DNA from 2 places in the Cobetia sp. MC34 genome. Region 1 is predicted to be linked to the other one. Evidence: riboswitches for the same ligand, from Rfam matches in the RefSeq annotation. Region 1 holds a riboswitch; the other holds the start of a gene.

Region 1 (14,849 bases):
GCCGGGCGCGAGGTCCAGATAGCGCATCAGACGGGCGATCAGCCAGCCGCCGGCGATGCCCATGGCGGCGCCGACACCGAACTGCAGCAGGAAGCTCATGATGCCCGACGCGACACCGGAGAGCTGACCGGTCAGGATCTCGGCCAGCGTGATGGTCAGGAAGATCGCCATCGGGTCGTTGGTGCCGGACTCGATTTCCAGCGTCGCACCGACACGCTCATTGAGGTGAACGCCCTGACCGCCCAGCAGCGAGAAGACCGCCGCGGCATCGGTGGAGCCGACGATGGCCCCGACCAGCAGGCCTTCGATCAGGGTGAGATCAAACAGCCACATGGCCAGAAGGCCCACCAGGCCGCTGGTCATGAAGACCCCGACGGTGGCCAGCACCAGTGCCGGTTTCAGGCCAGCACGAAACGTGGACAGCCGCGTGCGCAGGCCGCCATCGAGCAGGATGAGCGCCAGCGCCAGGTTACCGATCATGTAAGCGGATGAGGCGTCGTCGAACTGGATGCCCAGTACGCCATCTTCACCCGCCAGCATGCCAAGGCCGAGGAACAGCAGTAGCAGCGGCATGCCAAGACGCGCCGAGACGCGGCTGGCCAACACGCTCAAGGCGATCAGCGTGCCTGCCAGCAAGAAATAATAATTCAGGTTCTCTACCACGAGTGCTCCCCCGCCAAGCCCTACATCAGATCTCGAGTGACGTCCATGACGACTCACCCACAGTATTCCATGTTAGCGATGGGGCTGCAGAGAAATTTCACACCTTTCATGTACTTGCAGCGTGCAGCACGCGGATTTCACGCCAGGCTGCGCGGCGAGACCCAGGCAGGGGCTGCCGCAAGCTCAGCATAGGACCGCGGACCGAAGGCCTCCATCGCCCACAACAGCGCACGACACAGCTCACGCTGGCCATCGAGATCGATCATGCGCCCATGGCGCGAATAGCCCTTCATGAAGGCCTGACGCTGCTCCGGCGTTTCCAGCAGCAACTCCACCAGCGCCCAGTCGAACTCGATCGGCGCCCACACCAGCGCTTCCCAATCGCTCCATACCCAGCCAGTGGCGGCGCACAGATATTGATCGGCGCGCATGTCCGGCAGACACCACACCGCGCGAGTCGGTGCCGGGAAGGTGCGCTTGAGCAGCGTGCCAAGCTCCGCGCGACGCGGGTGATGGGCGAGAAAGCGCGTGACGCGGGTATTCCAGTGCAATAACGGCATCGACTGCGCCAGCGGCTGACCGAAGCCCGACACCGTATCCTGATGCAGGCGACCGAGCTGGTCGCCGAGCAGCTCACAGAAGGTGATGCTGAGATCACTCGGCTGCCCGCTGGACCACGGCAGGTGCCAGATGGGCGCGCCATCGAGACGCCCCAGAAAGGTCAGGGGCAGTGGCGGAATCGGCAGACGCGCGGGCAAGGCGCCCGCCAGTCGCGTCAGGCCCTCCGGCGTCGCCCAGCGATCTGCGCCGAAGACCCCGCGCATGGCGCGCCAGAAGGGGTCATGGTCTGGGCCGGTGCGCGCCAGCTTGATGAGGCCGGGCGTGCCGCCACGCTGGCGCCATAGCCAGTTGGCGCTATCCGGCCAGGCGAGTGCCAGCGGTTCGAGCGGTTGGCCCAGATAGGTCGAGAGCCGTCGGGTCAGTGACTCCTCGGGCCAGCCCCTGGGCACGGGACGCGGCTCGCCCACGGCCTCAGCCGTGCTCGGCCGCCGTGGGGGAACGGGATAACTGGAACAGGTCGAGAGATCCGGTGTGTCGGGCATGATGATCTCCTTGGGCTACACGTCTTGTTACAGTAATCCTCAGCATACCCAAGGCGTGGCACATCGGCATAGTCCGTTTCGCACGCCACCTCTGCCCTGCCCACCTGACCCGCCCACCTGACCCGCCCCCTGACCCGCGTCGGACAAGACACCGGCAAGACAGTGACGTTACACTGTCGGCCTGGATGGGGGTGCCCGAGGATGGGCTGAGAGCCGCAGCGATACGTCGCGCGACAACCCCTGGAACCTGATCCGGTTGATACCGGCGGAGGGAATCCCCGACGCGCGCCCTGCACGGCGCGTCACCTGCTTCCTCCTGCCGGCACGCCGCCTGACCACGGAATTGCCTGTGTCGCTGGGACTCACCCTCAACAACGCACGAATCGATTACGCCGGCCACACGCTGTTCCGCGATATCTCCGCGCGTCTGGAAGCCGGTAGCTGGACGGCACTGCTGGGGCGCTCCGGCTGCGGCAAGAGTTCGCTGCTGCGCCTGCTGGCCGGTCTGGAGATGTCAGACCTCCACCAGCTCGACCTCGCCACCGATGACGGACAGCCGCTGACCGACCGCGTGGCCTGGATGGCGCAGCAGGACCTGCTGCTGCCGTGGCGGCGCGTCATCGACAACCTGTGGCTGGGCGATGACCTGCGCCGGCGGCCGCGCAATCGCGAACTTGCCCATGAACTGCTGGCCGCGGTCGGGCTTGAGGGCCGTGAGCAGGCCTGGCCGGACGCCCTCTCCGGCGGTCAGCGCCAGCGCGTCGCCCTCGCCCGCACGCTCTACCAGCAGGCGCCGGTCGTGATGATGGACGAGCCGTTCTCGGCGGTGGATGCCATCACCCGTCTGGAGCTGCACGATCTGGCCAGCCGCCTGCTCAAGGGCCGCACCGTCCTGATGGTGACCCATGACCCGCTGGAGGCATTGCGCCTCGCCGATCAACTGCTGGTGCTGCGCCCGTCGAGCCTCCCGGGCCACGGCGCCGAGCTGGAACGCCTGCCGGGGCTTGGCGCCGCACGCCCGGTGCCGCTGGATGACCCGGCCCTGCCACCGGCGCAGGCGCAACTGATCGCCCGCCTGCGTGATAGCGAGGAGGCCGCATGAAACGTCTGCACGCCATGCGTCACCTCGTCATCAGCGCGCTGCTCCTGCTGGGGCTTTGGCAGCTGATCATTGCCGTCACCGCCGTACCGCCCTACATTCTGCCCACGCCGCAGGCCGTGCTCGAGGTGCTGATCCAGAAGGCGCCGCTGCTGGCCCATCACGCTGGCGTCACCATCAGCGAGATACTGGCCGGGCTGGTGCTGGGCATTCTGCTCGGCCTTGCCACCGCGCTGGCGCTGGCCTTCATTCCCCGCCTGCGCCGCACGCTGCTGCCGATGCTGCTGATCAGCCAGGTGATACCGCTGTTCGCGATCGCGCCGCTACTGGTGCTGTGGCTCGGCTATGACATGCTGTCCAAGGTGGTGATGGCGACGCTGATCATCTACTTCCCGGTCGCCTCCACCGGCTACGACGGCCTGCGTCAGACCCAGCAGGGCTGGCTGGATCTTGCCCATACCCTGGGCGCCAGTCCATGGCGCCGACTGATCCACATCCAGTTGCCCGCCGCGCTGCCGGCACTGGCCTCCGGCATTCGCATGGCCGCGACCGCCGCCCCCATCGGCGCCGTCATCGGGGAATGGGCCGGTGCCAGTCAGGGGCTGGGCTATCTGATGCTCAACGCCAACGCGCGCATGGAGATCGACCTGATGTTCGCCGCCCTGCTGGTGCTGGTCGCCTTCTCCCTGCTGCTCTATTTCTCGCTGGATGCGCTGCTGCGCGCCCTGATGCCCTGGCACCGCGACCGACTGACACGCCTGAGCTGAGGCGTTCAGGGCTCCGGGCAGACACTGCATGACCGCATGACCGCATGACCGCAAGATCGCAAAATCGCGTTACCGAAAGACGCAACGACGCTCGACACAAATTGCATGAGCCTGACGACTGCCGCCCACGAACGGCAGCACCACTACCCTGTGATCACAAGGAACTCCGCCATGTCTCTTTCGTCATCGGCGCCACGGCGCAAAACGCAGCCGACACGCTCACCGCGAGCCTCACTGCTGTCCACCGCCTTCGCCACCCTGCTGACCACGCTGTGTCTGAGCAGCCTGCCAGCCACCGCCATGTCGGCCCACGCCGCCGACGCAGAACCCGCCACCAGCACCCAGTCAGCGCCGGAAATCGTCGCTCAGCAGGCCGAAGTCGGAGTGAACGGCGACTCGGCCGCCTCCGCGCCGGTGGCAAGCCAGGAAGCCGTCGAAGCGACCGCCGGCGCCGCCGAACAGGCGAAGAACGGTGCTGAACCGACCGCGGATGCCTCGCCAGCCGCCAGCGACGAACAGAGCGCTGATGCTGACTCGAAGGACGTTGCCAATGACTCTGCCAAGGACGCTGCTACCGCCGAGCAGCCATTGACGCAGTTCAAGGTCATGCTCGATTGGTACACCAACCCCGGCCACGCCCCACTGGTGCTGGCGCAGGAGCTGGGCCTGTTCAAGAAGCACGGCCTTGATGTCGAGCTGATCGCTCCCGCCGATCCGAGCGTGCCGCCCAAGCTGGCCGCCGCCGAGCGCGTCGACATCGCCATCAGCTATCAGCCGCAGCTGCACCTGCAGATCGATCAGGGCCTGCCGCTGGTGCGTATCGGCACCCTGGTCGCCACGCCGCTGAATGTGGTGGTGGTGCGCGCCGACAGCGACATCCAGTCGATCGCCGACCTCAAGGGCAAGCGGGTCGGCTACTCGGTCGGCGGTGTCGAGGAAGTGCTGCTCTCCACCATGCTGCAGCACAGCGGCCTGACGCTGGATGACATCACGCTGACCAACGTCAACTTCTCGCTGACGCCGTCACTGCTGACGCGCAAGGTCGATGCCGTCACCGGCGCCTTCCGCAACTTCGAGCTGGTCCAGATGGCCCAGGAAGGCGTCAAGGGCCGCGCCTTCTACATCGAGGAAGAAGGCGTGCCGACCTATGACGAGCTGATCTTCGTCGCCAACAGCGACAGCTACGAGCGCAAGCAGGCCCAGTACGCCGGCTTCCTCGCCGCCGTCGGCGAAGCCACTGCCTGGATCATCAACCACCCGGACCAGGGCTGGGAGATGTTCCGCGACTCCGATCCGGCACTGGATACCGAGCTCAACAAGGAAGCCTGGTACGCCACCCTGCCGCGCTTCGCGCTGCGTCCTGCCGCGCTGGATGCCGGCCGCTATCGTGACTTCGAGGACTTCCTGTTCGAGCGCGGCATGATCAAGAAGCGCCAGTCGCTGAGCCATCTGGCCGTCGACGTCAACGCGCCCTGAGGCGTTGAGCGCCCAGAGCTCTTGAAACGCTGAGCACTTGCGCGCCCCATGCAAAACGCCCTGCCGGAGATTCCGACAGGGCGTTTTGGGTTCAGGACCGGCTCGCTCTCGCCGTCTTGTGCCTATTCGACAAGCGCTAGCGGCGTGCCAGGCGACGCGACAGCCACAGGATCTGCAGCGGCTGGATCACCAGCGCGATCATCAGCACCGCGACCAGCAGCGGCATGCCTTCCAGCGCGCCGCTCGGCGTGCTGACCAGCAGCCCGGCACCCACATAACTGCCGGCGGCAGAACTCAGATGCTGCACGGCACTCTGGGTGCTGGTGAAGGCTGCCCGCTCATGGTCGGCGGGAATGAAGCTGTTGAGCGTATTCTGGGTCACACGCCGCGCCGACGAGAACAGCATGTAGGCGCCGAAGCCGATCCAGATCAGCGACGGTCCCGGCGAATGCAGCAGGAAGGCCCAGCCGACCAGCGCCGTCATCAAGCAGGTGATGGTGCCCGGCCAGACACAGCCATAGCGATCACACAGCCGCCCCGTGAGTTGCATGCCGACCAGCGACAGCCCGCCGCCGATCATGTAGAGCCCGCCGAGATCCTCGCGCGGCAGGCCCAGATTGAACAGCAGATAGCTTGCCAGGTTGGGGATCACCAGGAAGTTGCTGAACATCGCCGTGGCGATCAGCGCCAGCCCCAGGCGATGGTCGGGCTGGGCCAGGATGTTCAGGATCGTGGTGCCCTTGCGGCTGCGCTGACGTGTCTCGGGGTTATCGAGATGGCCGCGGATAGGCGGCAGTATCCAGGCCAGCAGCCCGCACACCAGCAGCGCCAACAGCGCCACGGCGCGAAATGGCGCCTGCCAGCCGAAGCCCTGCGACAGCCACAGCGCAAATGGCAGCCCCAGCACCGAGGCCACCGAGAAGGCGCCCATCACCAGGCCCATGGCACGCCCCCGGCGTACCCCCGGCACCACGTCGATCACGATGGCCAGCGCCGTCGCCGCCGCCGGCCCGCCGAACAGGCCGCCCAGCATGCGCGCCGCCAGCAGGGTCTCGAAGTCGGTGGCGAAGCTGGCGATCAGGTGACAGAGCGCCGCGCCGAACAGGAAGCCCAGCACTGCCCAGCGGCGATCGAAGCGATCGGCGTGTCGCGTCCACAGCAGAGTGCCCACCGCGGCGGCCAGCGGATAACTGCCGACGATATAGCCAAGGTGATCCAGCGGAATGCCCAGCGAGGTGGCAAAGTCGGGGCCCAGCGCCATCACCATGGTGAAGCCCATGATGACGGCGAACTGCAGCAGGGTGACCAGCGCCACCACCAGGCGCTCGTGGGTGGTCACCGGCGAGATGACCCGCTCGCTCGCGGCCGGCTGACAATTTTCGGAGTGACGGCTCGGCGTACTCAAGCGAGTGCGACGCGATCAAGGAACGTCACCACCGCCTGCTGGAACTCGCTGGCACGCTCGGCGTGCAGCCAATGGCCGGCCTCCAGCGAGTCATCTTCCAGCGCAGGGAAGTGTTCGCGCATCGTCGCCAGGCCCTCGGCCTGCACGTAGTTGGAGCGCGAGCCCCACAGCAGCAGCGCCGGCAGCTCGACCGGCCCCTGGCCGTGCGGCGCCTCGACGATCTGCGGGTAGCCCGCCGCGATATGGTCCAGCCCGACGCGCCAGCCCATGGCGCCATCGTCGAGACGCACCAGATTGGTGGCGAGGAACTGGCGAATGGCCGGGGTATCGACATGCTGCGCCATCACCGTGTCGGCCTCCTTGCGTGAGGCCGGGCGCGCGTCACGCACCGCCTCGAAGGCGGCAAAGATATCGTCATGCCCGTGGCCATAGACGACCGGCGCGATATCGGCGACCAACAGGCTGCGCAGACGCTCGGGCGCCTCGAGCGCGACCTGCATGGCGACCTTGCCGCCCATCGAGTGGCCCAGCAGGTCACAGCGCTCGATGGCGAGGCGGTCGAGCAGCGCGATGACATCCGCGGCCTGCTCGGGGTAGCTCATGCCGGCCACGTGCGGGCTGCGGCCGTGGTTGCGCAGATCCACCGCGATCACGCGGCGCGTCCGCGACCATGACTTGATATGCGAACGCCAGTTGTCGGCACTGCCGAACAGGCCGTGAAGAATGACCAGCGGCGTCGCGTCCTGCTGGCTCGTTGTCTGTTCCTCGGCGCCATCACGAGCATCGCTCTCGTGGTAATAAAGCTCGACCGTTGTGCTCATCATCATCTCCATGGACGCTAGACAGACCGTTACGCTCCCCGTGGCTCAGGCGCAGTAGCTCAGGCTCAGCGGCGTGGCTCAGCGGCGTGGCTCAGCGGCAGCCGGCTCGCGGGGAGCGCCTATGTTAGCAAACTATCAAGCGCGCGGCGGCTCCGTCCTCGACGGCTCAGCGCGGGCTGGCTTCCAGATAGACCTTGACCGCCTGCCACAGCGGGCTGCGGTAACGCTCCGGGTGCCACAGCATCGAGAAGCGCCGCTTCAGGTTGAGCTGGGGCGTGGCCAGCACCACCAGCTCGCCACGCGCGATCTCGGCCGCCACTGACAGCCGCGACAGACACCCCAGCCCCAGCCCGGCGAACACGGCCTGCTTGATGGCTTCGTGCTGGCCCAGCTCCATGCGCACCTTGAGGCGCTCGATCCGCCCGTGCAGTGCACGCTCGAAGACCGCCCGCGTGCCCGAGCCCCCCTCGCGCAGAATCCAGTCGGCGGTGGCGAGGTCCTCGTCGCTGAGCGCCACGCCACGCACGGCCAGCGGATGGCTCGGCGGCGCCACCACTACCAGCTCATCCTCGCGCCAGGTCTGGCTCATCAGGCGCGGCGCATGACAGTCGCCCTCAATCAGGCCGAGCTCGGCGTCATAGTTGAGCACCGCCTCCACCACCTGATGGGTATTGCGCAGGCGCAGATTGAGCTCGGTGCCCGGATGTTCGCGCATGAAGGCCCCCGCCAGCCCCGGCAACAACCAGGTGCCGATGGTGGCACTGGCGGCGATTTCCAGCTCACCACGCAGGTTGCCATCCACCACGCCGGGCTCACGCGCCTCCAGCTCCAGCGCGTGGGTCTGTTCCAGCAATTGCTCGGCGCGCGCCAACAGGCGGCGACCATTGGCGTTCAGGGCCAGGCGACGGCCGAGACGCTCGAACAGCTGCACCTCGAGATGACGCTCAAGCTCGGATAGCCCCTGACTCGCCGCCGATTGCGACAGGCCGATCTCGCGCGCCGCGGCACTGACGGAGCCGTGGCGGGTCACCGCCACGAACACTTGCAACTGGCGCAGCGTGATGTGGATCTGCATATCGGTTTTTCCGGTATGTAATAAAAGAATAATCGACTAACTGCCGAATAATATTCCCGAATAGACTAATCATCAAACCAGAGACACTAAGCAAGCGACGCAGACTCAAGCGCCCTTGCCGATGACAGCCGTGCACCCCACGCCAGCGCACGACCCATAACAAGACAGGCCATGTTCCGCACGGGATAGGCCACTTTCCTCAAGGAGAATACTCATGGACGCACAGACCCTGACTCCCCCCGCCACTGCCGAGCGCTTGCGCCGCATGTTGCCGGGCCTCGCCCTGTGTGGCGGCCTGACCCTGGTGGGACTGGCACTGCATTCCATTCCGGCGCTGGCCTCCACCGGCATCAGCCCGCTGGTCTTCGCCCTGCTGTGCGGTATCGTGGTCGGCAACCTGCCGATCACCAGCCGTCACGCCGCGGCGCTCTCCCCGGGGCTGCATATCGCGACCAAGAAGCTGCTGCGTCTCGGCATCATCCTGTTCGGCCTCTCCATCACCCTGCAGCAGATTCTCGGCCTGGGCTGGAGCGTCGTCTTCCTCGATGTGCTGGTGATCACCGCGGTGCTGAGCAGCGGCTACTACATCGGCACGCGCTGGCTGGGGCTGGACCGCGACACCGCACTGCTGACCAGTGCCGGTTCCGCCATCTGTGGCGCCGCGGCGGTACTGGCGACCGAATCGATGATCAAGGCACGCCCGGCGGCCACCGCCATGGCCGTCGCCACGGTGGTGCTGTTCGGCTCGCTGGCGATGCTGGTCTACCCGCTGCTCTACCCGCTGAGCGGCATGCATGAAGGCCTGTTCGGCATCTATATCGGTTCCACCATCCACGAGGTCGCTCAGGTCGTGGCCGCCGGTGAAGCGGTCGGCCCGGACGCCTTGGCCAATGCGCTGATCGTCAAGTTGATGCGCGTGATGATGCTGGTACCCTTCCTGCTGCTGTTGCCGAAGCTGTGGGCCATGCGTGCCCGCGCCGAGGGCGATGACCGCGAAACCGGCGGCAGCATGACGATTCCATGGTTCGCGCTGGGGTTCATCGCAATGGCTGGCATCAACAGCACCGGCGCGATCCCGGCGGCAGTGCACTCAAGCCTCTCTACTCTCGGCAGCGTGGCACTGACCATGGCCATGGCGGGCCTGGGCGTCGAGACTCGCATCGATCGTCTGCGCTCACTGGGCATGAAGCCTTTCCTGCTCGCGCTGATCCTGTTCACGCTGTTGATCGTCGGTGGCTTTGGCGCCAACCTGCTGCTGATGGGCTAGTCCACAGCACGGCAGTGATTGATTGCCACAATGACTTTGGTAGTACGGCTCAATTGGCAAACCCGGGCAGGCTCAAGCACAATGGCGGTCATCGATTACTCACCGGCAGTGCCGGCGCCATTTTCTCGGCCCACCCATTACGGGCTGAACGAGAGTCACGAACCTTAGGAGAGTCTCATGCTTGCAGTCATTTTCGGTCGTCCGGGTTGCCCTTTCTGTGTCCGCGCCAAGGACCTCGCGGAAGAGCTCACCGCCAAGCGCGATGATTTCGACTTCCGCTACATCGACATCCATGCCGAAGGCATCAGCAAGGCCGACATGGAAAAGACCATCGGCAAGCCGGTCGAGACCGTGCCGCAGATCTTCGTCGATCAGACCCACATCGGTGGCTTCACCGAGTTCAACCAGTACGTGCAGGACGAAGCTCTGATGCCGCAGGCCTGATCGCCGCCATCAGCCGCTTCACTGCTGAAGCCCTCGCCATTGGCGGGGGCTTTTTTGTGCCTGCATCACCGCCTCCCACCCCTGGTCACGACACTTACTCGCACCACAACGCTGTGCGCAAGGTCGCGTCTTGCGCACCTTGCCGCTTGCGACAAAAGGAGGGGCCAGCGACAATCGCTGCCTTCTCCGCCCGTGTATGCACAAGGACACGCACATGAACATGTTGATGGAAGGCGCCGTGCTGCTGGGGTGCGCGGTGGTTGCCGTGCCACTTTTCCAGCGTCTGGGCCTCGGCTCCATCCTGGGCTATCTGGCCATCGGGGTACTGCTGGGTCCGTCGTTGATCGGCTTCATCTCGGAGCCTGGCGAAGTGCTGCACTTCGCCGAATTCGGGGTCGTCATGCTGCTGTTCATGATCGGACTGGAACTGGAACCCAAGCGCCTGTGGGACATGCGCCTCAAGCTTGCGGGCCTGGGCAGCGCCCAGATGCTGCTGTGCGGCGCCCTGCTCACCCCTGTCGGCCTGTGGCTGGGGCTGGAATTGCCCGCCGCCGTGTTGCTGGGCCTGATTCTGGCGCTGTCCTCGACCGCCTTCGCGCTGCAGGTATTGAGCGAGAATCAGCAGCTGGCGACGCCGCACGGCCAGTCGACCTTCGCCATCCTGCTGTTCCAGGACCTGGCGGTGATCCCGCTGCTGGCCCTGATGCCGCTGTTCGCTGACAACTTCGATGCCTCCACCGGCACCAACTGGATCGGCATCGCCAAGGGCATCGGCATGATCGCGGCGGTCATCATCGTCGGCCGCCTTGTCGTGCCGCGCCTGCTCAAGATGGTCGCGCGCAGCGAGATCCACGAGATCTTCACCGCCGCGGCCTTGTTCGTGGTGATCAGTACGGCGCTGCTGATGGAGTGGGTGGGCCTGTCCATGGCCCTGGGCGCCTTCCTGGCCGGGGTGTTGCTGGCCGATACCGTCTACCGCCATGAGCTGGAAGCCAACATCGAGCCCTTCAAGGGGCTGCTGCTGGGGCTGTTCTTCATGGCCGTGGGCATGTCGGTCGACGTGTCGCTGGTGATGGAGCGTCCGCTGACCGTGCTGGCGCTGACGCTGGCGCTGATGTTCGGCAAGGTCATCGTCATCACGCTGGTCGGACGCGTCGCACGCCTCAAGATGGCCGAGGCCCTGCCGCTGGCCGCGGTCCTGTCACAGGGTGGTGAGTTCGACTTCGTGCTGTTGACCGCCGGCATGGCCGCCGGCATCTTCGATCAGACCCTCACCAGCCTGGTGATCAGTGCGGTGACCCTGTCGATGGCTGCCACGCCCTTCCTCTATCGCTATGCCCGCCACCTCGGCGCCACCAGCGAAGCCAAGCGTCCCTATGATGAGGACTTCGGTGAGGAGACGCCGCAGGTGGTGATCGCCGGCTTTGGCCGCTTCGGCCAGATCAGCGCGCGCATGCTCAAGAGCCAGGGCATCAACTTCACCGCGCTTGACCCCAATATCACCCAGGTCGAGTTCGTGCGTCAGTTCGGGTCGCGCATCTTCTACGCCGATGCCAGCCGCGCCGAATTGCTGCGGGCAGCGGGTGCCGAGCAGGCCAGGATCATGCTGGTGGCGGTCGATGATGCCGAGACCTCGACAGGCATCGTGCGCATGGTGCGCCATCAATTCCCGCACCTGAAGCTGTTCGTGCGTGCCCGTAACCGCCACCACGCCTGGGAGCTGATGGAACTGGGCGTGGAGCACGTGATTCGTGACACCTATGCCAGCAGCCTGGAGATGGGCGGAGAATTGTTGGTGGCGATGGGCTACCCCAGTGCTCGCGCGGCGGAAGTGGCGCGTGCGTTCCGGGAAATGGATGACAACATGCTCAAGCAGAACTACGAGCACCGTCACGACCAGAAAGCACTCGTCAACAGCGAGCAGGCCGCCATGGTAGAGCTCAAGCGTCTGTTCCAGAACAATCAGGACTGACGTCGCACGACTCGCCAGAGCGCTCCGTGGCGCCTGAAAAGACACAAGGGCCGCCCCGGCAGGGGCGGCCCTTGTCGTTGGGGCACTCGGCAACACCTTGCGTGCAGACCCGCTTCCTCGAAAGGCGAGCGGCCCGAGCCCTGCTCAGCCCTGCGACAGGCGGCGGGACGTCAGGCGCGCCCGCCACTGCGGGCCGAACAGATAGGCGCACAGCCCGATCACGATCAGCAAGGCCCCGGCGAGCACGCGGCTGGAGACCAGCTCATCATTGAGCACCGCGCCCAGGCTCATGGCGAAGATGGGGGTGATCAAGGTCGCCAGCGCCACCGTGCTGGCCGACAGGCGTGACAGCACGAAGTAGTAGCACAGGTAGCCGATCAGCGAGCCGAAGATGCCAAGGTAGAGGATGGCCGCCATCGGGCGCCCCTCCGGCAGGGCCTGCGGCACGCCATCGACGATCAGCGCACACACCAGATAGAGCGGCAGAGAGACCAGCAGCGCACCCTCCGTCTGCACCAGCGGATGCAGTCCTGCCCGCTCGCGCTGCACCAGTACCCCCGAGGCCGCGAAGCAATTGACGGCCAGCAGCATGGTCAGCACTCCCTTCCAGCTGCCAGGCGGCAACGCCAGGGAATCCGAGACCGCGACGGCCAGTCCACTCAATGCCAACGCAAACCCCATCCACTGCAACTTGTCAAGTGGAGCACTTTTCAACCACCAGCGTGCATAAAGCCCTGATAGCAAAGGTGCCAGTCCAAACAGTAACGACATGATACCGCTTGGTAACCAGGCCGCAGAGAGGTAGGCGAAGTACATGCCACCCCAGATACCCAGAGCGGCTGCCGAGTAGCTGCGCAGTGCCCCACGCGAAAGGTCCATTTTCAGCCCCATCATGCGTAACAATGGGTAACCGAGGCATGCGGCAATTAACATTCTGCCCATCGCCGACCAGGCAGGCAGCCAGCCCGAGGCGCTCCACGAGATGGCCAGCGGTGTCGTCGACCACACCATGAGAACCACGCAATACGCCACCAGCACTGGCATTTTTACTCTCCGATCAAGAAACGCGAAAAAACGGATAATGGCGTTGAATACCCCTTTGCACGACTACCTATAATCGCTCCAGCACTGAGGTCATAGGGGCCGTCCAAGGAGGCATCATGCAACGCAAGGAATTCCAACAGCAGCTATGGCTGGACTTCGTCCATCGCCATCCCGACATCGGGGCGCTGGATATCTGGCCAGACAGTATCAACCCTGAATATCTGATGTTCCTGACGCTGAATCAGGGGCCTTTCAGAAGCGAGAAACTGTTACCCAGCCTGTATCACCAGGGCTATCGCCGCGTGAAACAGTACGCCATGGCCGACCGCGGCCTGCTGGTCGATCTGCTGCTTCCCCCGGATGGTGGCGCTGCCGTCATGCTGGCGGAACTGCAGGCCAACAGCCTGCCGCCGATACACCGCGACCTGCTCAAGCGCCTGATCAGTCAGAGTCATCGTGATGACTGCAAGGGACAGAACCTGCTCGCGCCCTGCCGTCCGTGGGACATGCCGGACTGGCCGACCTTCGAGCGCCTGCTCGAGGCCAACCCGCTGGCTGCCTGGCTCTCCGTGATGGGGCCGCGCCTGCACCATGTCGGCTTCAATGCCGAAGAGCTTGGCGAAACGCTGGAAGCGGTCTGCGAGGGCATGCTGGCCTACGGCATGGCACCGCAGACCGGGCGCCATCATGCGGTACTGCCCATCAATCCCAAGCTGCAATATCACTACTACCCGGCCCACGCCCAGCGCATGGTGTTCGCGGATGGTGACGAGCATATGGTGGTGCTGGGTGGCATCGCCCTGCTGGCGACGGCACCGGTGACGACTCAGCAAGAAGGAAAGCAGCGTCCCGCAGAACAACTGCTGCCGGAACATACGCTGTGCCAGCTCAGCGCGTAACAACTTCTTGACAGCACTGCGCAATGAGATGAGTCGCATTCAGCCCCCTGCGCATGCGTAGGGGGCTCTTGTGTTCAGAGGGTGACATGACCTGTCATGCCATACCCTTCACACCCTCTCTTGCCATCACTCTTCATGGCATCACCCCATGATGTCATCACTGCACGACTCGCCGCTTTCCCCCGCCGCTTTCCCCCGCCATGCCTGCGCCTTGTGTCTGAGCCTCTAAACCTAACGTCGCAGACAGGTTATCAACAGAAGCTGTGGAAAAAGCTGTGAAGAATCTCTGTACATCTAGGTATCGCCATCGAGATCAGGCGAACGCAGACAGATTGATCAAAAATTGATCAGTCGACCGCAAACAGCGCCAATTCCCCTTCCGACCACGCATCTGGCAGTGCATCAGACAGTGGGTCAGGCGGCCACTGTGGCAGCGGCTGTGGCCGTAGTGAACACACCCAGCAACCCTCCATATCAGCCTAGAGACGACAGCGCCAATGTCACTGGCGTGTTCGTGATCTGCCCGCCCAGCCAGTATGCCCCCAGATAGCCCACGCTGTAGGCCAGCAACAACGCCGGGAAGAAGCGCAGATAACTCATGAAGCTCACCTCGCGCACCTTGGAAAGCGCGATCACCCCGGCGGCGGAGCCAATCACCAGCAGCGAGCCACCCACGCCTGCGGCATAGGTCAGCGCCAGCCACTCCGCATCGTTCATGCTGACATCCGCCTTGAGCACTGCGGCGGTCAGCGGCACGTTGTCCACCAGCGCCGAGAGCAGCCCGACCAGATAATTGGCCTGCATCGCCGGCATC
Region 2 (14,849 bases), on a different contig from region 1:
CTGGTATCAGTGGATCGATGGCAACTGGCAGGCGGATGACTGCATCACGAGCGATTCACCGCGCGAGCGTGACGAGATTGCAGCGCCACTGGCCGAGATCCCCGCTCGCAGTGCACCGATGGGAATCGCGGTGGTACCGCCAGAGCACCCATTGGCTGCAGACATGGATGTCGTGGTGGCAGTCCACGGCAGCTGGGGCACGGCGTCCTCCGGCAACGCCGCGGGCGACCCGGCCAGTCGCCGTGAGCCTCGCCTGCTGGGCCTCAAGCTGGCGACGCCAGACACTGAAGCACGCCTGGTGCCGGTACTGACCGGTCTGCAGGACAGCAGCAGCGGTCAGCGCTGGATTCGCCCGCTCGATGTCCTGTTCGGCCCTGATGGCAGCCTGTACTTCACCTCGGATAGTGGCGCGGCTGGCCTCTATCGCCTCACCTTCGATTGATGGCCTGACCTTCAGCAGAACGGGCTTTTGAGAAACGAGGCCCTGGCCCTTAGTCACGCGCTCTCTCCAAGCCCTCTTGTCCAAGCACTCTCTTCAGGCTCTCTTTCCAGGAGCTGCTTGGCAGAGGGCCTATGGTTAGGGCCTATGGACAGGGCCTATAAATAGGGCCGATGAATGCAGCGCTTGCCTGCTAAAGATTCTGAAAACCTGCCTTGCATGCCCCGCCTTCAAATTACAGAAATGTAGTCCTGTGCCCTCGCGTGCACCCAATGGCCAGCTAGGCATTGTGTGGCCATGGAGCGACACTGGGTCGACGCCAAGCGTTTATTGAACGATGACGCGCTGAGAGAGCGTATCTCGCTCGTGCATCCAGCCTACGAACTCCTGCGTATGATCCAACGAATACGCCATCGTCGGAGCCTGCCGCCATGAACCAGCAGCCACCCCCAGCATCACGGACGCCCGCCAACCGGGACTCCCTGTCGAGCACATGCACGCACCTGACGCGCGCTCCCTGGCTGAGCATCGTGATGCCGGTGCATGACGAGGCAGCCGGCATCGTGCAAACCCTGATTGCCCTGAGTCGCCTGCGCGCGGGCGGGGACTGTGAAGTGATCGTGGTGGATGGCGGCTCGACGGATGGCACCCCCACACTGGCCCGACCGCTGTGTGATGACGTGCTGAGCAGTGAGCCGGGCCGGGCACGCCAGATGAATGCCGGCGCCGCGCGTGCACGCGGAGAATGGCTGCTGTTTCTGCATGCCGATACCGACTTGCCCGACAATGCGCTGGCATTGCTCAAGGAGGCCATCACGACGCATCGCCGCAGCGACTGGGGCCGCTTCGATGTCAGCATCAAGGGCGAGTCGCCGTGGTTACCGATGATCGCCGCCATGATGAATCTGCGCTCGCGGCTGACCAGCATCAGCACGGGCGACCAGACCCAGTTCGTGCAGCGCTCGACCTTCGAGGCCATCGGCGGCTTTGCCGACATGCCGCTGATGGAAGATATCTGGCTGAGTGCCCAGCTCAAGCATCTGACCCCGCCAATGAACCTGACGGCGCGCGTCACGACCAGCGGTCGACGCTGGGAGACCCACGGCGTCTGGCGCACCATCGCCAAGATGTGGGGGCTGCGGCTGGCGGCCTGGTGTGGCGTCTCCCCTGCACGTCTGGCACGCCTCTACGGCTATCGCGCCGCGGCGCAGGCCTGTGAGCAGCGCGGTATGCCCCATGCGTGATACGGCGTTGCCTACCTTGCCCACCGCTGATGTCGCGTCAGAGGTGCACCCGACTCTCATCATCTTCGGTCGCCTGCCCATCGCCGGCCACTGCAAGACACGCCTGATCCCCGCACTCGGCCCCGAGGGCGCAGCTCGACTCTATGCGCGGATGCTGAGCCATATCGTTGACCACGCCTGCGCCGCGCGCCTCGGCAAGGTCGTGGTGATGCTGACGCCCGCTGCCGAGCCGTCGAGTCAGGCACCTGAACAGGCGGCTCTGCGGGCAGCGCTGGAAGCCCGGCTGCGAAGCGTTGTCGATGCCTCTGCCGACCTCACCTTCGAGGTACAGCCGCAGGGGGAGCTCGGTGAGCGAATGTCCCGGGCCATGGCCCGACATCTGCCCGAGGGGCCGGTATTGCTGATGGGCTCCGACCTGCCGGCACTGGACAGCCAGCGCCTGCGCGAGGCAGCCCACAGACTGCGCACTCACGACGCGGTGCTGCAGCCCACCGACGATGGCGGCTATGGCTTGATCGGCCTCAAGGCGCCCTGCCCGCAAGCCTTTCTGCTGCCCCGCTGGAGTCATGCCCATGTCTGCCGGGACACCCTGGCGTTGCTGGCACGGGCCGGGAGAACGGCCGCTTGCCTGCCGACCAGCTGGGATGTCGATGAGCCGCGTGACCTTGCGCGCCTGTCGCGCCACCTGCCGGCGCTCATGGCCGACCTTGCCGCTTGAGACTTTCCATGAACCCGCTCACGGCTTTCTACAAACCCGCTTGAGGCTCATCACAAGCCCGTCTGAGGCTCTTTATAAGCCCGCTTGAGGCTCTTCACACGTTCGGCATGCCTCCCAAAGTCGTATGCATTTTTGCTCACACTGCCCTTCTTCTGCGCCGCAGGGCTGTTACACTCGATGCATCGTGACTCATATGTCACAGCTTGACGGGGTGCCGGTAAGACCGGCTGAGATGTCATGCGCAGGCGATGTCCTTGCGTGAATGACGATCCCGCCGAACCTGATCCGGCTAGTACCGGCGTAGGGATCAAGCGCGAAGCGATGCCACTCGATATCGTCACCACTTTCTCACGGTGACTGTCGGCACCTCCCCCGCTTTTCCCCTGCTCCTGTTCCGGTACTGGCCACGCTTGCGCCAGAGACCTGCCGCCACATCACGGGTCGTCAGCACGCTCACCGAGGGATGCGTCATGCCTAGTTTCAACGACCTGACCAGTGCCTGCGCCGAGGAATGGCGTGACTATCTCGAGCACGACTTCGTTCGCCAGCTGGGCGAAGGTCGTCTGCCGGAGGAGTCCTTCCGCCATTACCTGCAGCAGGACTACCTGTTCCTGATCCACTTCGCGCGTGCCTGGGCGCTGGCCGCCTACAAGAGCCGCACCCTCGCGGAGCTGCGTCAGGCCACGGCCAGTCTCGACACCATCCTCAATACCGAGCTCGATCTGCATATCGGCTACTGCAGCGAGTGGGGCATCAGCGAGGATGACCTGAGCGAGCTGCCGGAATCCCGCGCCACCCTGGCCTATACCCGTTACGTGCTCGATTGCGGCCAGCGCGGCGACCTGCTCGATCTGCACGTGGCGCTCGCGCCCTGCCTGATCGGCTACGGCGAGATCGCCGAGTGGCTGCTCGATCAGGACACCACCGAGATCGAGAACAACCCATACGCGGACTGGATCGCGATGTACTCAAGCGATGACTTCAAGGAAGCCGTCGAAGCCGAGCGCGAATGGCTGGATGCACGACTCTCGGAGGTCTCGGAGCGTCGATTGGGTGAACTGGTCGATGTCTTCCGGGACGCCACGCGACTCGAGATCGACTTCTGGCAGATGGGCCTCGATCGCGCTTGAGTCATGACAGACTGACGTCCCGGCGCTCGCCATGAGCCGCTCGGGATGGCGCCATCCCCATGGATGGCACGACTGACAGGCCAACAGAGCCTGGATGCGAGAATGCTCCCCGTGGCAAGCCTGACGCTTCGGGCAACACCCTCTCGCATTGAAATCTGCACACGCTTGACGGGGTGCCGGTGGAACCGGCTGAGATCCTGCATGCATGCTTCGCCGCCCTGACGCGCGAGCTTGCCAGCAAGGGGTCCCGTGGAACCTGAACCGGTTAGGACCGGCGTAGGAATCAAGCTGATGGCCAGCCGCTGCGCGCGGCCGCCTCGCTCCCGGGCCACCTGCTGGCAAGGAGTCGGCGACGACCATCCTCTCCCTGCGCACGGTCTTCCCATGATGACGTCAGCCGTGACGTCGCCCTTTGAGGAGACCTGCATGAGCTCTGCCCCGACGACACAAGACCCGCAAGCCACCAACGCCGCCGAGTCACCTCTCGCCTCGCAGCCTGAGTCTGCCCCCAAGGTACGCGCGCGTGCCGGTCGCAAGGATGGCAGCCGCCACCTCGCCAGCGAAGCACAGGTCGACGCCGCCGCCATCGCGCCGCTGAGCGGCTCGCGCAAGATCTATATCGAAGGCTCCCGCTCGGACATCCGCGTGCCCATGCGCGAGATCGGCTGCTCGCCGACCCAGACCTCCAGCGGCCTGGAAGAGAACCCGCCTATCGTCGTCTACGATACCTCCGGCCCCTATACCGATCCGGCGGTCGAGATCGATATCCGCCGGGGTCTGGCGCCGCTGCGCGAGCAGTGGATCGAGGAGCGCGGTGATACCGAACAGCTCAATCAGCTGAGCAGTGAATATGGCCGCGTGCGCCAGGCCGACCTGCGCCTGTCGTCACTGCGCTTCGAGCTGGACCATCGCCCGCGTCGTGCCCTGCCGGGCAAGAATGTCACCCAGCTGCACTATGCGCGCCAGGGCATCATCACCCCGGAGATGGAATACATCGCGATTCGCGAGAATCAGCGACGTATCGCGCTGCGTGAGGAATATCAGGGCAGCGAATCCGTCGAGAGCATTCTGGGCCATCAGCACCCAGGCCACAGCTTCGGCGCCAACCTGCCCGACGAGATCACCGCCGAATTCGTGCGTGAGGAAGTCGCACGCGGCCGCGCCATCATTCCCGCCAACATCAATCACCCGGAAAGCGAGCCGATGATCATCGGCCGCAACTTCCTGGTGAAGGTCAACGGCAACCTGGGCAACTCGGCGGTCACCTCCTCCATCGAGGAAGAGGTCGACAAGATGACCTGGGCGATCCGCTGGGGTTCCGACACCGTGATGGACCTCTCGACCGGCGCCAACATCCACGAGACCCGTGAATGGATTCTGCGCAATTCTCCCGTGCCCATCGGCACGGTGCCGATCTATCAGGCGCTGGAGAAGGTCGATGGCGTGGCCGAGAACCTCGACTGGGAGATCTTCCGCGACACGCTGATCGAGCAGGCCGAGCAAGGCGTCGACTACTTCACCATCCACGCCGGCGTCCTGCTGCGCTATGTGCCGCTGACCGCCAGCCGCGTGACCGGCATCGTCTCGCGCGGCGGCTCGATCATGGCCAAGTGGTGTCTGGCGCATCACGAGGAAAGCTTCCTCTATCGCCACTTCGAGGACATCTGCGAGATCTGCAAGGCCTACGACATCAGCCTGTCACTGGGCGATGGCCTGCGCCCGGGCTCCGTGGCCGATGCCAATGACGCCGCCCAGTTCGGTGAGCTCGAGACGCTCGGCGAGCTGACGAAGATCGCCTGGCAGCACGATGTCCAGGTCATGATCGAAGGCCCGGGTCACGTGCCGATGCACCTGATCAAGGAAAACATGGACAAGCAGCTCAGCGAGTGTGACGAGGCGCCCTTCTACACCCTCGGCCCGCTGACCACCGACATCGCCCCGGGCTACGACCACATCACCTCCGGCATCGGCGCCGCGATGATCGGCTGGTTCGGCTGCGCCATGCTCTGCTACGTGACCCCCAAGGAGCACCTGGGCCTGCCCAACAAGGACGACGTCAAGACCGGCATCATCACCTACAAGATCGCCGCGCATGCCGCCGATCTGGCCAAGGGCCACCCGGGCGCGCAACGCCGTGACAATGCGCTCTCCAAGGCGCGCTTCGAGTTCCGCTGGGAAGACCAGTTCAATCTGGGCCTGGACCCGGACACCGCGCGCAGCTTCCACGACGAGACGCTGCCCAAGGACTCGGCCAAGGTCGCCCACTTCTGCTCCATGTGCGGGCCGAAGTTCTGCTCGATGAAGATCACCCAGGAAGTGCGTGATTACGCCAATGAGCATGGCCTGACCGGCGATGCCGACAGCGTGATGGCCGGCATGCAGGAGCAGGCCGACAAGTTCAAGCGTGAAGGCAGCCAGCTCTATCAGGAGGTCTAGGCAAGCGCCTGACGCACAGGAAAGCTGACTTTCTAAGCCACAAAAAACGCCCCGACCAGTGATGGTCGGGGCGTTTTCGTCACATCCTGCCAGGGGCTCATGACATCTCATGAGCGTGACAGAAGGCTCACGTGCGGCTGGTGACTTCCAGCAGGTGATAACCGAACTGGGTCTTCACCGGGCCCTGCACGGTGTTGATCGGGGCGCTGAACACGACTTCGTCGAATTCTTTGACCATCATGCCCGGGCCGAAGGCGCCCAGGTCGCCGCCACTGCGGCCGGACGGGCAGGAGGAGTGCTCGCGAGCGGCATCAGCGAAATCGCGGCCGTTCTCGATTTCGGTCTTGAGAGCTGCACACTGTTCTTCGCTGGAAACGAGAATATGACGCGCTGTGGCCTGTGCCATGTCTATCACCTGTCACTGATCGAATAAATGCCGTCGGCAATCACCGGCGGCGTGGCAGGTCATTGTGGCCCAAGGCAGCGCTCGCCGCTAGCGTCCTGCACAGACCCGCCGCTGATACTGGATAGCATCGAGATCATTGCTGCCGAGCAGTGCCGCCGTGGCAGCGTTGCATTCCGCCTCGGCCAAGTCATCGGCAGCGGAGGTTTCCGCCCACTGGATGTTGCCGACACTGGGCCGGTAACTGACCGCGGCATTGCATGCCATGCGCCGCGTACTGTTGTAACGTTGCGAAGGCATAGTCGGAGGGTTGCTGGTCATTTCCCGGCACGTCGAGGCAAACATCTCGCTGGCTGCCTGACTGCAACGGGTATGGGCCATGGCATTCTGGCGCTTTCTGGCACACACCGAGTCATTGAGAACACGCCAATGCAGGGTATCGAAATCGATCACCTGCCCTTGATAGCGGGTCTCGACATGCTCGCGCTGAAGCCCTGCTGTCGTCGTCAGATGCGAGGCGACACCCTCACCGAATTGCCCACTCAAGCCCGAGACCGCATCCATTAACGCTGCCAATGCCGCACTGACAGAATTCATCACACACTCCTTGTGTTGATACCTCCCGGCATATGCCGCCGGGGAGCCTTGCTCGATCATCCATGACCGTCACTTGCGGTGACATGCCCTGATAGCACTGCCTCATGACGAGACTGATAACGCCGACTGACAGCGACAGCGCGCTCCCTGCGACCTTACCCGCACACCGTCATCATTGCCTTAACGCTCAAGGGGATGGTGCCAACGCTTCCCCCTCCAGCAACGAGTAATCAGATTCAGTACTCCAGACACGCGAACGCCCACCCGGAAGACCGGATGGGCGTTGGGGACGCTCGCCTGAGAGCGTCGGCAGCAGTCGCTTACTTGGCGACTTTCTGCATGGCCTCGGAGGCGGACTTGGCGTTGCTTTCTGCCAGTTCCTGACCTTTCTTGGCGTATTCCTGGTTCAGCTCGACCACTTTCTGGGTGTCGTTCTGCAGCTTCTCGCCCAGAGTCTTCACGGTTTCCTGCTGCTCCTTGACGAAGTTCTTCAGACCTTCGCTGTCCTTGATCTCGAGCATGGAACGCGCCTGGGTCAGGGAAGCATCAGCATAGGACTTGGTCAGTTCCATCTGTGCGCCGATCAGCTTCTCGCTGTAATCGATGCTCAGAGCGCTGAACGCACGCAGCGGAGACAGGAACATATCGTCGAACTGCTGAGCGGACTTCTCGAAGTTGGCATTGAACATGTAGGCACCCTCCAGGGTATTGGCATCACGCTGAAATGAACCGGAGCGTTGCTCCGTTCGGTTATCAGGACTGAACCGGGCTGGTGCACCGTAGTGACCGAGCCATCATTATCAAGCCGTCACTATCAAGCCGTCGCGGTCAGATAGTGCTATCGACCAGGTTCCATCCTCGCTGCAACGCAGCATAAGACAGTCTTTGTTGCACTGCAACATCAAAAACATCGCAACGACTGATCTGTACGCCATGGTTGATGCAGTTGCCTGATTACACTGGAGAAAAACAATCAGAAGTCGAAAAGAAAATTGACGCCCTGGGCTCCCGACACGCCCTTCACCACGCCCTGGAACGCCAGACTGGGCCAAAGTGCTGGAACAGAAGCCTGAAGCTGAAAGGCTGAACTTGAGGAGAGCGCCGTGCTGCTGCCTCACTGGCATGAGGCGTCGCGACAGCGTTTGCAGAGCAGACGCCCGCCCAGCGCGCGTGCCTGATCTGCCTGGCGACAGAAGTCGACACTCTGGGTGGAAAGCCACCGCCGACAGCCCTGGCAGCGCGGCAAGCCTTCCTCATCCTGCGACGGGGCGGAAGACGCGCCCTGCTGATTGTCGGCCGCAGCCCCCGGCTGCTCGCCTGCCGCCTGCGGGCTCGCGGGGCCTTCTCGGCTATCCTGATCCAGAGTCTGGTGCCCGGGCTGCCAGTGCGCGGCCTGCAGCCCTCGGCCCCCAAAACCGCACTGCCGTTTCAGGGCAGCCGTAGATGTCACGCCACGCTGGACCGCCAGCGTCGTGTCATCCGACGCCCCTTCCATGTCATCAGACTCTGCCGCCACGGCAGCGCTTTCGCCTGAGGCCCGCGCCAGCTCTTCAGGCGATAGCGGCGGTTGCCATAGATAGGCCAGCGGGGATACCTGAGTGGCAGCGTCGCCCTCCGTCGCGCGCGTGCCGGCGGCCAGGCCCAGCTCCGCCACCCAATCCGTATTGGGGGCCACATGCTGGGTCGCGATGGCGCGCCCCAGCTGGCGCAGGCGGCGCTGATCGAGGCGGTGGGTAAAACTGCGCAGCCGTGTCACGTAAGCGGTCTTGCCGCTCACCTGCAGGCACTGACGCTTGAGGCGCGCGAAGGACAGCAGCGCACGACTGTCCACGATATCTTCCGGCGGCCGACTGACCTGAGCCGCATCAGCCACCACGATGCGATAGCGTAATTGCGGCTGCAGCGTCATCCCCAGGCGCACAGGCAACAACGAGGAGGCCTCCAGCCATTGCACGATGGCGCGGCTACGCTCAGTGATCGTCTGCAAGGGACACGGCGTCACGGCATATGCCATGACGCCATCTTCGCCTGAGGGTGTCTCGCCGCCCTGCGCGACTCGTCCGCCATGGGCCAACAACTCACCGAAGGGAGTGATCGAGAGCGTCAGATCAAAACAGGAAGCATCCAGCACCCAGACCTGCATGAGGCTGTTGATCAGCAGGTGATCGATCTCGATCACGCCCTCTGCCTGCGCCAGGCGCACATCATGCAGCACGACCCAATCATCCCGCGTCCCCAACAAGGCATCCAGCTGGCTTGCCAGTGCACGGCGACGCGCCTGACGGGCACGTATCGCACGCAGGGCCTCCAGCACCTTGTGGCGCTCGGGTGCGGCAAGCGCAGCATCCTGCGCCAGCACCTCGAGCACCAGCAGGTCGTATTCCCGTGAATCGCAGTCCTTGATCAGCATGGGCGCCTCTGGATTAGAGCATTCATATATATAACTCAGTGTAGTGCTCTATTCGCAATCTTTCTTGCCTCTGACTCCGCGGGAGAATCCGCCAGCGGATAGCGGATAGTAGTAACAGAGACTGAGGGTCATCGCTCCTGCGCTGTCTTGGGCGCGGGCTCCCGGTAGGGCAGCATTGCCGTCACCTGCTGACGCGCCTTGCTGATCCAACGTGCCTCCTTCTCGACCGCCTCTGCCACCGCCTCCTGAAGCCCGGGATGCATCAGCCAATGCAGCGACCCGGTGGCATACGCCGCGAAACCGCGACTGATCTTGTGCTCTCCCTGGGTGCCGGGATCGAAGCGCTTGAGCCCTCGCTGCAGGCAGAATTCGAGCCCCTGGTAATAGCAGACCTCGAAGTGCAGACAGTCGGCATGCACTTCGCTGCCCCACCAACGACCATACAGGCAATCACTGCCGATCAGACACAAGGCTGCCGCCACCGGCGCGCCCTGCTCATCTCGCGCCTGCACCAGCAGCAATCGCTCGGGCATGCTGCGCCTGAGCTGCTGGAAGAAATCGAGTGGCAGATAAGGGCGCTGGCCGCGCTCGAGATAGGTCATGCAGTAGCAGCGGTAGAAGGCCTCGATATCGTCAGAGCCAATCCGTGCTCCCTCGAGCCTGGCCAGCGTGAAGCCTTGCTCGGCGACCTTGCGCCGCTCGCGACGGATCTCCTTGCGCCGTTTGGAGCGCAGACTCTCAAGCCAGGTGGCAAAGTCCGGCTCACCGCGTGACTGCCAGTGATATTGCATCCCGGGACGCGAAATCAGCTCCGGAATCGCCGCCTGCCAGTCTTGCCGCTCGTCTGCCGAGACAAACAGCAGATGAAACCCGCTGTGCTCATAACGACGCAGCGCGCTACCCGGCTCAGCCGCGGGTGCGATGCCGGCCTTGAGATGCGGCCACAACCACTCAAGCAAGGCACGCCGGGCTGCGGGCGATGCCAACTGCGACGAGGTGACAAGGCGTGGGCCATCGCTGGGAGTGAACGGCACGGCAGTCAACTGCTTGGGATAATAGCGCCCACCGGCCTGCTCCAGGGCCTCCGCCCACTGCTGGTCGAACACATATTCGCCACGCGAGTGCAGCTTGAGATAGCGCAGCAGCCCCGCCAGCAAGCGGCCGTCGGCGTCTCGCACTACCAGATGGGCAGGATGCCAACCACTGGCGGCGCTGGCCGCACCGCAGCTTTCCAGCGCGCTCAGATAGGCATGCTGCAGAAAGGGATAGTCATCGCCTGCCAGCGCATTCCATTCACTGGCGGTGAGGGCGTCGAGGGAATCCAGCACCTCCAGACGCCAGCCCTGCTTCTGTGCGGCATCTGCGGCGCTCGCAGCCTGCTGCTGGTCTGTCGCCGCCTCTGTCACCGCCTGAGCCGCCTCATCCTCTGCCTGCCATTGCCCTGTCACCGTACTCTCCTCATAGTCTTGCCATGCCCACCGCTGGTGCAGACATGCCGCACATCCCAGGACATGCTAGTGTGTCGTCATGATGCAGGACAACGAGACCCACATGACAGAGACTCCCACGCCGCCGGACGACACGTCCACGAGCGGCTCACAGCCCCAGGGGCACGCTCAAGAGTCCTCGCAAGGGCCCTCTCAAGGCCCCTATGCGCCGACCCCGCCCGCGCAGGACACCCATGCCAGCACGAATCTCATGGCAGTGGCCGCCTTTGCCCTGAGCGTGCTCGGCTGCCTGCTCGCGCCTGCGGCACTCGGCGGCGTCGTGTGTGGTCACATTGCGCGCAGCCAGATCCGCCGCAGTGGCGAAGCCGGTGACAGCTGGGCCCTGGCCGGACTGATTCTTGGCTATCTGCTGATCGCCCTGTCGCTTGCCGGCCTGCTGATGTTCGGCGGCATGATGTTGACCATGTTCGGCATCATGGCCTTCAGCACCTGACCAGCGCCTGGACACTCCGGCTTGAACGTGCAGCGCGCCTGCACGGATAATGCGTCGACATTGCTTCCCCGTGCCAGCGGGGCATGCCTGCCTCTCGCAGCGTCTGCCCTGCCAGCGATTCCGGTTCCCCCGAGCCGCCTTGATACTGAGCGAGCCTCGATGTTGTACTCGATTCTCGATAATGATTTCTACAAGTTCACCATGCAGAACGCCGTGGTGAAACTGTTTCCGTATGCGCGCGCTCGCTACGCCTTCATCAACCGTGGCGAGCATTCGTTCCCGCCGGGGTTCGGCGAGGCCTTGCGCATCGCGGTAGACAACATGGCCGAACTGGCATTGAGCGTGGAAGAGAAATCCTTCCTCGAGCTTCACTGCCCCTTCCTGGACCCGACCTACCGCGACTTCCTGGCGGGCTTCCGCTTCGATCCCTCCGAAATCACCATCACCCAGACCGGTGATGAGCTGGAGGTGCATATCGAAGGCTACTGGTATCGCACCATCCTGTGGGAAGTCCCGCTGATGGCGATGATCAGCGAGCTCTGGTATCAGCTGGGCGGAGATCAACGTGACAGCGATCAGGCCCTGCGCGACAGCACCCTGGCCAAGATCGAGCACTACAAGCGTCTCGGCATCCGCGTGGCGGAATTCGGCACTCGTCGTCGTCACTCCTACGATGTGCACGACAAGGTGGTCGCGGGCCTCAAGGACCACGGCCGCGGCTGCTTCATCGGCACCAGCAACGTGCACATGGCGCAGCGCCACGGCATCAAGCCGATCGGCACGCACGCCCATGAGTGGTTCATGTTTCATGCCGCGCGCTTCGGCTTCAAGATGGCCAACATCCTGGCGCTGGAGAACTGGGTCAAGGTCTATCGCGGTGACCTGGGGATCGCCCTGTCTGACACCTTCACCAGCCAGGCCTTCTTCAAGAGCTTCGACAAGAAGTTCGCCAAGCTGTTTGACGGCGTGCGCCACGACAGTGGTGACCCCATCGACTTCGCCGAGACCACCATCCGTCACTATGAGTCACTGGGCATCGACCCCAAGACCAAGACCATCGTGTTCTCCGATGGTCTGGACACCGACAAGGTCGATCGCATCGTGCGCTACTGCGCCGGGCGTATCGGCATGTCGTTCGGCATCGGCACCAACTTCACCAATGATGTCGGCCCGCAGCCGATGAACATGGTGATCAAGATGACCGAAGCCCGCCCCGAAGGTCAGGAATGGGTGCCGGTGATCAAGCTGTCGGATGTCTCGAGCAAACACACCGGCGACCCCGACATGATTCGTCTGGCGCACCAGGTGCTGTCGCTCAAGGAGCTGGATTGAAGCGCGCGCTCAGCGAACGCTGAACGCCTTGCCATGGCCTCCTGCCAGAGACCTTGAAACAGGCTCATGAAATAGCTTCTAGAAAAAGCCCCACGAAAAAGCCCGCCCGGAAACTTCCCGGGCGGGCTTTTTCATGTCGATCACCTTCAGCACCGGTGACGACGGCTCAGGTCTTGACGGACTTCTTCGGTGTCTTGAAGACCTCATTGAACAGGTTGAGCATGACCTGCCAGGAAGCCGAATCCGCGGCCGCGTCATAGCCCAGCGGCAGATCGTACTTGGCCGCCTTGGCATCCGATTCCGGATTGGTGAAGGCGTGCTTGGCGCCCGGATACTGGATCAACGTGGTGCGCGTCTCGAGTGACTGGAAGGTCGCGACCAGCTTGTCGAGATCCTCCTGCGCCACCAGCGTATCGGCCGCGCCATTCTGGATCACGACCCGGCCGGCAAACGGCTCGGGTTCCTTCACGGCAATCGACGGGCTGCCATGGAAGCTGACGACCGCCTTGAGCGGTGCTCCGGTCAGCGCCATGTTGAGTACCACGGCACCGCCGAAGCAGTAGCCGATCGCCGCCATGCGCTCGCCATCGACTTCCGGGCGTGAGCGCAGCACCGCCAGCGCCGAATTGAAGCTGGATTCGGCCTTGGGCCAGTCACTCATCACTGCAGAGGAGAAGGCGCCGGCCTCCTTGGGGTGCTCGGCCGTGCGCCCACCGCCATACATGTCGACGGCCATGACCACGTAGCCAAGTCCCGCCAATTGTTCGGCGCGCTTGCGGGCGTAGCTGTTCAAGCCCCACCACTCATGTACCAGCAGGATACCGGGACGGCGCCCCTGCGCCTTGGCATCGCGTGCGATCAGGCCTACGTGCTCCTCACCATTGGCCCGATAGGTCACCGTCTCCGTCACCACCTGCGGCCCCTCGAGACGATTGACCAGCGGTGCATCCTCGGCGGCCATGGCCTGTCCGGCGGAAAATACCGACTGTGCAAACAACAGGGTGCCAGCGCACCAGCCACGTAACATTCGCATCGCCTACTCCTTGTATGACGTGATCCACTTGCATGACGCGATCCACAACCCGAGACACCGGCTGCAGGTGTGCCCGATTGATCACCGGTATTGGCTCAATTGTCCTCGCTCAAGGACTGCGATGCCAGCACCACCCGATCGCGACCGCTGCGCTTGGCACTGTAGAGCGCCATATCGGCACGGTGCAGGTAGCCATCCCGGGTCTCCCCCGGCAGCGGTGTCGCCACTCCCATGCTGATGGTGCAGCGCAGTGTCAGCGACTTGAAGCGCACCTCCAGCGCTGCGATCTGTTGTCGCAGGCGCTCGGCCATGCCGACACCGGTGGCGGTACCGGCATCGGTGAGCAGGACGGCAAACTCCTCGCCGCCCAGACGCGCAAAGCAGTCATCGCGCCGCAGCTGGGCACGACACGCCTCGCCAAGACTGATCAGCACCTGATCGCCCGCCGCATGGCCGTGAGTGTCATTGACGCGCTTGAAGTGGTCGATATCAAACAGGATCAACGCCATCTGCTCCCGCGATGACGAGCTCAGCAGGGTGTCGAGCGTGTCGAGGAAGCTGGCCCGGGTCATGGCGCCGGTCATGGCGTCCGTCATTGCTTCATGCTCGCGACGCTGTTCGACCAGCTTGCGCTCATGAATGTTGCGCGACACCGACAGCACGCGCTGATAACGCCCGGTGACGGGATCCATCGAGGGCGTCGAGATCGACTCGAACCACAGCGTATGCCCGGCCTTGTGTTGAATCCTGAAGTCGATTCGAAACACCTCGCCGAGACAGGCGGCACGATGGACCTCCTGCGCGATGCGCAGCATGTCATCGGGATGGATCAGCTGCTTGATCTCCTGGCCGATGATCTCCTGCGGGCGATAGCCGCAGAGCTTTACCACCGAAGGGCTGATGTACTGACAGATGCCGTGGGAGTCCTCGATGCTGACCAGATCGCTGACGGAGTTGAGGATGAAGCGATAGCGCTCCTCGCTCTGGCGCAGCTCATCCTCGATACGGTATCGAGCGGTGGCATCATCACAATAGCCATTCCAGATCACACCGCCCTCGGGGGAGTCGATCACCTGCGGCAGCCCGACACACGCCAGCCTGCGCTCCTGACCATCCGGATGCTGATAGCGTATCTCCGCTTCCCAGGGCGATTGCTGCTGGGCACT

Evidence for each region. Region 1 has a riboswitch for thiamine pyrophosphate ahead of IZU87_RS09240 (ABC transporter ATP-binding protein). Riboswitches for the same ligand answer to the same signal wherever they lie in the genome.
Region 2: another riboswitch for thiamine pyrophosphate. It lies ahead of thiC (phosphomethylpyrimidine synthase ThiC); the one in region 1 lies ahead of IZU87_RS09240 (ABC transporter ATP-binding protein).

What each region holds. Positions count from the first base shown of each region.
Region 1 covers NZ_JADPPY010000013.1:63,928-78,776, reverse strand. Annotated here, with positions in the region: gene IZU87_RS09250 (potassium/proton antiporter) at 1-663, opposite strand, end outside; gene IZU87_RS09245 (phosphotransferase family protein) at 801-1,766, opposite strand; TPP riboswitch at 1,944-2,057, shown strand; gene IZU87_RS09240 (ABC transporter ATP-binding protein) at 2,116-2,868, shown strand; gene IZU87_RS09235 (ABC transporter permease) at 2,865-3,632, shown strand; gene IZU87_RS09230 (ABC transporter substrate-binding protein) at 3,804-5,108, shown strand; gene IZU87_RS09225 (MFS transporter) at 5,245-6,513, opposite strand; gene IZU87_RS09220 (alpha/beta fold hydrolase) at 6,510-7,334, opposite strand; gene IZU87_RS09215 (LysR substrate-binding domain-containing protein) at 7,501-8,409, opposite strand; gene IZU87_RS09210 (YeiH family protein) at 8,624-9,676, shown strand; gene IZU87_RS09205 (GrxA family glutaredoxin) at 9,854-10,120, shown strand; gene IZU87_RS09200 (monovalent cation:proton antiporter-2 (CPA2) family protein) at 10,335-12,092, shown strand; gene IZU87_RS09195 (DMT family transporter) at 12,237-13,136, opposite strand; gene IZU87_RS09190 (VOC family protein) at 13,253-14,035, shown strand; gene nhaD (sodium:proton antiporter NhaD) at 14,510-14,849, opposite strand, start outside.
Region 2 covers NZ_JADPPY010000011.1:99,465-114,313, forward strand. Annotated here, with positions in the region: gene IZU87_RS08290 (PQQ-dependent sugar dehydrogenase) at 1-442, shown strand, start outside; gene IZU87_RS08295 (TIGR04283 family arsenosugar biosynthesis glycosyltransferase) at 973-1,683, shown strand; gene IZU87_RS08300 (TIGR04282 family arsenosugar biosynthesis glycosyltransferase) at 1,676-2,401, shown strand; TPP riboswitch at 2,599-2,725, shown strand; gene tenA (thiaminase II) at 2,872-3,531, shown strand; TPP riboswitch at 3,691-3,831, shown strand; gene thiC (phosphomethylpyrimidine synthase ThiC) at 3,958-5,967, shown strand; gene IZU87_RS08315 (peptidylprolyl isomerase) at 6,095-6,373, opposite strand; gene IZU87_RS08320 (hypothetical protein) at 6,461-6,967, opposite strand; gene IZU87_RS08325 (phasin family protein) at 7,288-7,656, opposite strand; gene IZU87_RS08330 (nuclease-related domain-containing protein) at 8,082-9,377, opposite strand; gene IZU87_RS08335 (GNAT family N-acetyltransferase) at 9,506-10,825, opposite strand; gene IZU87_RS17665 (DUF4190 domain-containing protein) at 10,929-11,318, shown strand; gene pncB (nicotinate phosphoribosyltransferase) at 11,478-12,650, shown strand; gene IZU87_RS08350 (dienelactone hydrolase family protein) at 12,817-13,683, opposite strand; gene IZU87_RS18040 (sensor domain-containing diguanylate cyclase) at 13,779-14,849, opposite strand, start outside.